DNA from 2 places in the Azospira sp. MPR-LB4 genome. Region 1 is predicted to be linked to the other one. Evidence: predicted binding sites of a transcription regulator. Region 1 holds the regulator's gene; the other holds the start of a gene.
What was found. The regulator FNR, encoded in region 1, switches genes on or off when oxygen is low (the NO sensors DNR and NnrR bind a similar motif). The targets are predictions, from matches to a motif close to TTGANCTAGNTCAA.
Positions count from the first base shown of each region.

Region 2: AC3QLZ_RS09410 (chaperone NapD) is a predicted target of FNR. The motif match lies at 1,608-1,621, and genes of this name have one in related genera.

Region 1 covers NZ_CM179521.1:3,206,875-3,210,690, forward strand. Annotated here, with positions in the region: gene AC3QLZ_RS15070 (NnrS family protein) at 1-434, shown strand, start outside; gene AC3QLZ_RS15075 (SirB2 family protein) at 454-840, shown strand; gene AC3QLZ_RS15080 (hemerythrin domain-containing protein) at 851-1,429, shown strand; gene fnr (fumarate/nitrate reduction transcriptional regulator Fnr) at 1,526-2,272, opposite strand; gene hemN (oxygen-independent coproporphyrinogen III oxidase) at 2,424-3,816, shown strand, end outside.
Region 2 covers NZ_CM179521.1:2,004,882-2,008,697, reverse strand. Annotated here, with positions in the region: gene napA (nitrate reductase catalytic subunit NapA) at 1-1,273, opposite strand, end outside; gene AC3QLZ_RS09410 (chaperone NapD) at 1,275-1,523, opposite strand; gene AC3QLZ_RS09405 (putative bifunctional diguanylate cyclase/phosphodiesterase) at 1,825-3,816, shown strand, end outside.

The DNA of each region.
Region 1 (3,816 bases):
GGCAGCTTCGGCGCAGCCTGGCGGTGCCCATGCTGGCCATGATCCACGGCGCCACCGTCTGGCTGGGCCTGGGGCTGGTGCTCTATGCCTGCCAGGGGCTGGCCCTGGCGCTGGGCGGCAGCTTCGGCGGCCTGGCGCCCCTGCACGCCATCAGCATCGGCTATTTTGTTTCCATGCTGCTGGGCATGGTCACCCGGGTCACCCTGGGGCATTCGGGCCGGCCCATCAACGCCGGGGATCAGACCACCTGGCCCCTGTTCTGGCTGTTCCAGAGCGTGCCCCTGCTGCGCATCGCCGGCGAGTTCCTGCCCCTGTCCGGCCCCTTCAACCTGCAGTGGCTGGCCAGCCTGGCCTGGCTGCTGGTGTTCGCCCTGTGGGTGCGGCGCCACGGCGCCATGTACCTGCGGCCCCGGCCCGACGGCCAGCCCGGCTGACGGATCGCGGAGCCATCCCATGTACCTGGCCCTCAAGCATCTGCACATCACCTGCGTCGTCCTCTCCGGCCTCGGATTCCTCCTGCGCGGATTCTGGATGCTGCAGGAGTCGCCTCGACTGCAGGGGCGCCTGCCGCGGGTGGCGCCCCATGTGGTGGATACCCTGCTGCTCGGCAGCGCCCTGGCCCTGGCCTTTCTCTCCGGCCAGTATCCCTTCGTCCAGGGCTGGCTGACGGCCAAGGTGCTGGCCCTGCTGGCCTACATCGGCTGTGGCAGCGTGGCCCTCAAGCGGGGGCGCAGCAAGGCGGTGCGGGGCATCTTTTTCGTCATGGCCCTGTCGTGTTTCGCCTATATCGTTTCCGTTGCCCTGACGCGTCATCCCGCCGGCTTCTTCGCCGGTCTGTGAAAGGAATTGCATGAGCCACAGCCTGTTGGGCGCCGCCGCCCCCAGTTTCGACGAACCCCTGGAAATGCTGGATGCCTGTCACGGTCGCATCCAGGCCCAGATCGAGACCCTGCGTCGCCTGGTGCAGCACCTGCCCCGGCACGGTGCCGACCAGGCTGCCCGGGAGGCGGCCCAGGGCGTGCTGCGCTATTTCTCCGTGGCCGCTCCCCATCACCATGCGGACGAGGAGGATGACCTCTTTCCCGCCCTGCGGGCGAGCCAGGCGGTGGCCCGGGAAGCGGCGGTGGCGGCTCAGGTGGAGGCCCTCATCGAGCGCATCCTGGCCGATCACCGGCGCATGGACCGGGCCCGGGACGAGGTGCTGGCCCGCCTGCAGGCCATCGTCGCGGCCCAGCCGGGGGAATGCAGCGAGGCCCTGCCGGCGGCCATGGTGGAAGGGCTGGCCGAGCTTTATCTGGGACACATCGATCTGGAAACCCGGGAGCTGCTGCCCCTGGGGCGGCGCCTGCTGTCCCCCGAGCAGGCGGCCGCCGTCGGCCGCAGCATGGCGGCACGGCGGGGGGCGGTGTTTCCGGAAGGGGAACAGTAGGACTGCCGGCACTCCTGGACTAAGCCCGGGCAATAATCCGGGCAATAAAAAAAGCGGCTCCGCGGAGCCGCTTTTTTGTTTGACGCTTGCCCGGGATCAGGCCGACTGGTGGGTCATCAGCTTTTTCAGGCCCGGGATGTCCAGGATGCGGATGTGCTTTTGCTGCACGGCGATCAGACCTTCTTCCTGGAAGCGGGAGAAGGCGCGGGAAACGGTTTCCAGCTTGAGGCCCAGGTAGCTGCCGATTTCTTCCCGGGTCATGCGCAGGTAGAACTCGGCGTGGGAATAGCCGCGGGCGGTGAAGCGCTGGGAGAGATTGAGGAGGAAGGCGGCCAGCCGTTCTTCCGCCCGCATGGTGCCGAGCAGCATCATGACCCCGTGGTCGCGCACGATCTCCCGGCTCATCACCTTGTGGAAGTGGTGCTGCAGGGCCACGATCTCCCGGGACAGGCCTTCCAGGCGGGGGAAGGGGATGATGCAGACTTCGCTGTCTTCCAGGGCCACCGCGTTACAGGAATGGTGTTCGGTGCTGATGCCGTCCAGGCCCAGCAGCTCGCCGGCCATCTGGAAGCCGGTGACCTGGTCGCGGCCGTCTTCCAGCAGCACGTCGGTCTTGAAGAAACCGGCGCGGATGGCGTAGATGGATTCGAAGGCCTCCCCGGCCCGGTACAGGTGGTCGCCGCGCTTGATCTTGCGGCGGGTGCTGACCAGTTCGTCCAGCTTGGACATCTCGGTCTCGTTGAGACCGTAGGGAAGACACAGTTCTTGCAGGTTACAGTTCGAGCAGGCGGTCTTGATGACCGACAGGGTAATTTCTTGGGCGCTGGTCTTCTTCAACGGCATGCTGTTCCTCGCTGGGCCAAGGGCGTTCGGATGGTGGTAACCTGCGCCGGAAGGCCCTTTGGAAGCCTTTGATCCAGGTCAACGTGCCCCAGTTCCTGCACCACGATAATAAGCCGCACCTAATGTGTGGTTCTGCAACGACTGTTTTTCAATGACATTTACCGCCAACAACCTGGTTTTCGATCCCCAGATCATCCGCCGCTTCGACGTCAATGGACCGCGCTACACGTCCTATCCGACGGCTGACCGTTTTGTCGAAGCCTTCGATGCCGAGGCCCTGAAGCTGTGGTTGGGCAAACGCAACATCGGCGGTATCAGCCGACCGCTGTCATTATACTTCCACATCCCCTTCTGTAACACCATCTGCTACTACTGCGCCTGTAACAAGATCATCACCAAGGATCACGGCCGCAGCGCCAAGTACATCAAGTACCTGGGCAAGGAGATGGCCCTGCAGGCCGAGTACCTGCTGGACGGGGATCGGGAAGTCTCCCAGCTGCACTGGGGCGGCGGCACGCCCACCTTCCTCTCCCATGAGGAAATGCACCAGCTGATGGACCTCACCCACCGCCATTTCAAGCTGGTGGATGGGGCCGAGATTTCCATCGAAGTGGATCCGCGCAAGGTGGACCGGCCCACCGTGGCCCTGCTCGGCGAGCTGGGCTTCAACCGCATGAGCCTGGGCGTCCAGGATTTCGACGAGCGGGTGCAGCAGGCCATCAATCGCATCCAGACCGAGGAAGAAACCTTCACGGTGATGGACCAGGCGCGCAAGAGCGGCTTCAAGTCCATCAGCGTGGACCTCATCTACGGCCTGCCCCACCAGACGGTGATGGGCTTCAACCGCACCCTGGAGCGGGTCCTGGCCATGGACCCGGAGCGTCTCTCCATCTACAACTATGCCCACCTGCCGGGCCTCTTCAAGCCCCAGCGGCGCATCAACGAGAGCGACCTGCCCAACGCCGACACGCGCCTGCAGCTGCTCTCCCTGGCCATCAAGAAGCTGACCGATGCCGGCTACGTCTTCATCGGCATGGACCACTTCGCCAAGCCGGACGACGAGCTGGCCGTGGCCCAGCGCCAGGGCCGGCTGCACCGCAATTTCCAGGGCTACTCCACCCATGCGGACTGCGACATGCTGTCCTTCGGCATTTCCTCCATCGCCAAGGTGGGGCCCACCTACAGCCAGAACTACCGCACCCTGGACGAGTACTACGACCGCCTGGACGCCGGCGTGCTGCCGGTGCTGCGGGGCATCGAGCTGACCGCCGACGACCTGCTGCGCCGTTCCATCATCCAGGCCCTGATGTGCCATTTCGAAATCTCCACCGAGTCCATCGAAATCGCCCACCTGATCGACTTCAAGAAGTACTTCGCCGCCGAACTGGAGGACCTGAAGGAACTGGAGCGGGGCGGGCTGGTGAAGGTGGACGACAAATGGATCACCGTGCTGCCCCCGGGACGTCTCCTGGTGCGGGCCATCTCCATGGTGTTCGACAAATATCTGCGCGCCGATCGGCAGCGCACCCGTTACAGCAAGGTCA
Region 2 (3,816 bases), 1.2 Mb from region 1:
AAGGCTGGCCGGTGAGGGAGAAGGGGCCGTTGCCCGGTTCGGAGATCTTGCCCACCAGCAGGTGCACGTTGTAGATCATGTTGTTCACCCAGGTGCCCCGGGTGTGCTGGTTGAAGCCCATGGTCCAGTAGGAGACGACCTTCACCTTGGGATCGGCATAGGCCTTGGCCAGGGCTTCCAGGTTCTCCTTCGGCACGCCGGAAATCTCGTGGGTCTTGTCCAGCGTGTATTCGGCGACGAAGGCCTTGAACTCGTCGAAGGAGATGTCGGTGGCCTTGTTGGGGTCGCCCTTGGGCTTGCCGTCCGGGCCCGGGTAGCCGTTGTTGCCGGCGGCCTGTTCCAGGGGGTGGTTGGGACGCAGGCCGTAGCCGATGTCGGTGACGCCCTTCTTGAACTTGACGTGGTTCTTGACGAAGTCCTGGTTCACCGCGCCGTTCTGGATGATGTAGTTGGCGATGTAGTTGAGGATGGCCAGGTCGGACTGGGGCTTGAAGATCAGCTCGTTGTCGGCCAGCTCGCAGGAGCGGTGGGTGAAGGTGGACAGCACGTGGATCTTGACGTGCTTGGCGTTGAGGCGGCGGTCGGTGATGCGGGACCAGAGGATGGGGTGCATCTCCGCCATGTTGGAGCCCCACAGGGCGAACACGTCGGCGTGCTCCGCATCGTCATAGCAGCCCATGGGCTCGTCGATGCCGAAGGTGCGCATGAAGCCGGCCACGGCGGAAGCCATGCAGTGGCGGGCGTTGGGGTCCAGGTTGTTGGAGCGGAACCCGGCCTTCCACAGCTTGGCGGCGGCGTAGCCTTCCCAGATGGTCCACTGGCCGGAGCCGAACATGGCGATGTTGCGCGGGCCGCCGGCCTTGAGGGCGGCCTTGCACTTCTCGGCCATGATGTCGTAGGCCTGGTCCCAGGAAATGGGGGTGAAGTCGCCGTTCTTGTCGTACTGGCCGTTCTTCATGCGCAGCAGGGGCTGGGTCAGGCGGTCCTTGCCGTACATGATCTTGGAGAGGAAGTAACCCTTGATGCAGTTGAGGCCCCGGTTCACCGGCGCTTCCGGATCGCCCTGGGTGGCCACCACGCGGCCGTCCTTGGTGCCCACCAGGACACCGCAGCCGGTGCCGCAGAAGCGGCAGACGCCCTTGTCCCAGCGGATGCCGTCATTCTTCGGCTGCTGCGCCAGGGCTTCGGATACGCCGGGCACCGCCATGCCGGCGGCGTTGGCGGCGGCGGCGACGGCGCTGCTCTTGATAAAGTCGCGACGGGTCAGGTTCATCTCAGGACTCCTTCTCGGGATCAGGTTCGAAGTGGTGATACACCATGGCCAGGGACATGACGCCCGGCAGCTGCTGTATCGCCTCGTAGGTTTGGGTGGTTTCCCGGTCGCCGTCGCTCTCGATGGTGACGATCATGCGGCCCTCTTCGGAGACGGCGTGGACCTCCACGCCCGCCAAGGTCGCCAGACCCGCCTCGACGGCCGCGATCTGCTGCGGCCCGGCGTTGACCAGAATGCTGGAAATATTCACGGATGATTCCCCCAATCGGCAGGCACGGCTCGAAGGGCCGGCTCAAGGTTCGACCACTCTATGCCCCTACGGAAACCCAGGTTTATGATGTGAATCAAAAGCGAAAAAAAGCCCCCGCAGGATGTAGGTGATTTGAAAAGTCACCGGGCTTCGGTTAGCCTGATCGGGCTTTGCCTGGTGCGGTTTTCCGCCGCATCGGGGTTAATGAGAATGACCCACAACAAGGCCCGCCCCATGCCGGCAGGCCGGCGGTTCGAGTAACAGCCCCGATTCCCCAGAAGGCTTGTTTTCCCACCCACCCATGTCCCGGCCCCTGCCCATTCTCTCGACGCCCGCAGCCGCCCCCCCGGAGGCCGCTCCCCTGACCCGCTACAGCCCCATTCCTTGGGGCCTGGTGATCGTCCTTTCCCTGCTTTTCGTCGTGGTCTGGCTGCTGCCGCCCCTGGGCGGCCTCAAACAGAGCGACACCATCTTCCCCCTGACCCTGCACACGGTGATGGAGAGCTTCTCCTTCGTCGTCTCCGTGCTGGTCTTCGCCGTCTCCTGGCATGCCTACAGCCGGGAGCGGGCGGGCAACCTGATGATCCTGGCCTGCGGCTTCCTCGCCGTGGCCCTGCTGGATTTCGGCCATACCCTCTCCTACCGGGGCATGCCCGACTTCGTCACGCCCTCCTCGCCCCAGAAGGCCATCACCTTCTGGCTGGCGGCCCGCTACGTGGCGGCCCTGACCCTGCTCACCATCGCCCTGCGCCCCTGGCAGCCCCTGGCCCGCCCCCGGGACCGCTACCGGCTGATGCTGTGGGCCCTGCTGGTGACCGCCGCGGTGTTCGTCTCGGAGCTTTACCTGCCGGATTTCTGGCCCACCATGTTCGTGCCCGGGGTGGGCCTCACCGGTCTCAAGATCGCCGCCGAATACGGCCTCATCGCCATCCTCGGCGCCACTGCGGTGATCCTCTATCCGAAGACCCAGGGCAAGCCCGCCTTCGACGCCGCCAACCTGTTCACCGCGGTGCTCATCACCATCCTCTCGGAGCTGTGCTTCACCCTGTACTCCAACGTCAATGACGTGTTCCAGCTGCTCGGCCATACCTACAAGGTCATCGCCTATTTCTGGATCTACAAGGCGGTCTTCGTCTCCAGCGTGCGCGACCCCTACCTGCGCCTGAGCCTGGAGATGGCGGAGCGCCAGGCGGCGGAGGCGCGCATCCAGTTCCTCGCCTACCACGATCCCCTGACCGAGCTGCCCAACCGCATCCTGGTGCGGGAGCGCTTCGAGCGGGCGGCGGAGCGGGCCCGGGTCCAGTCCTCCCGGGTGGGGCTGGTCTATATCGACCTGGACAATTTCAAGACGGTGAACGACTCCCTCGGCCATACCCTGGGCGACCTGCTGCTGCAGGGCATCGGCCAGCGCCTGCAGTCCCTGGTGCCGGCCGGCAGCACGGTCAGCCGCCAGGGCGGCGACGAATTCCTCATCCTGCTGGAAGACGTGGAGCGGCCCCGGGAAGTGGAGAGCCTGGTGAACCGCATCGTCGAGCAGATGCAGCAGCCCTTCGCGATCCAGGACCACGACCTGTCCACCTCCGTTTCCATCGGCGTTTCCCTTTTCCCCGACGACGGCGGCGATTTCGACACCCTGCTGAAAAAGGCGGATACGGCCATGTACCGGGCCAAGGGCGCCGGCCGCAACGGCTACCGCTTTTTCGACCGGGAAATGGACAAGGACGTGGGCGAGCGCCTGCGCCTGAGCAACGACCTGCGCCTGGCCCTGGCGCGCAACGAGTTCGTGCTGCACTACCAGCCCCAGATCGATTTGCGCACCCAGGAAGTGATCGGCGCCGAGGCCCTGATCCGCTGGCAGCATCCGGAACTGGGCCTGCTGGCGCCGTGCCGCTTCATCGGCATCGCCGAGGACACGGGCCTGATCGTGCCCATCGGCGAATGGGTGATCCGCATGGCCTGCCATCAGGCCGCCGCCTGGCAGCGGGCCGGCCTGCCGCCCCTGGTGGTGGCGGTCAATCTTTCCGCCGTGCAATTCATGCGCGGCGATCTGGTGGGCACGGTGGCCAGCGCCCTGGCCACCTCCGCCCTGCCTTCCCGCTGTCTGGAACTGGAACTGACCGAATCGATCCTGATCCAGGACGCGGAGAACATCCTGGGCACGGTGCAGCGCCTCAACGCCATCGGCGTGCAGATGTCCATCGACGACTTCGGCACCGGCTATTCCAGCCTTTCCTACCTGAAGCGCTTCGCCGTGGACAAGCTGAAGGTGGACCAGTCCTTCGTGCGCGACCTC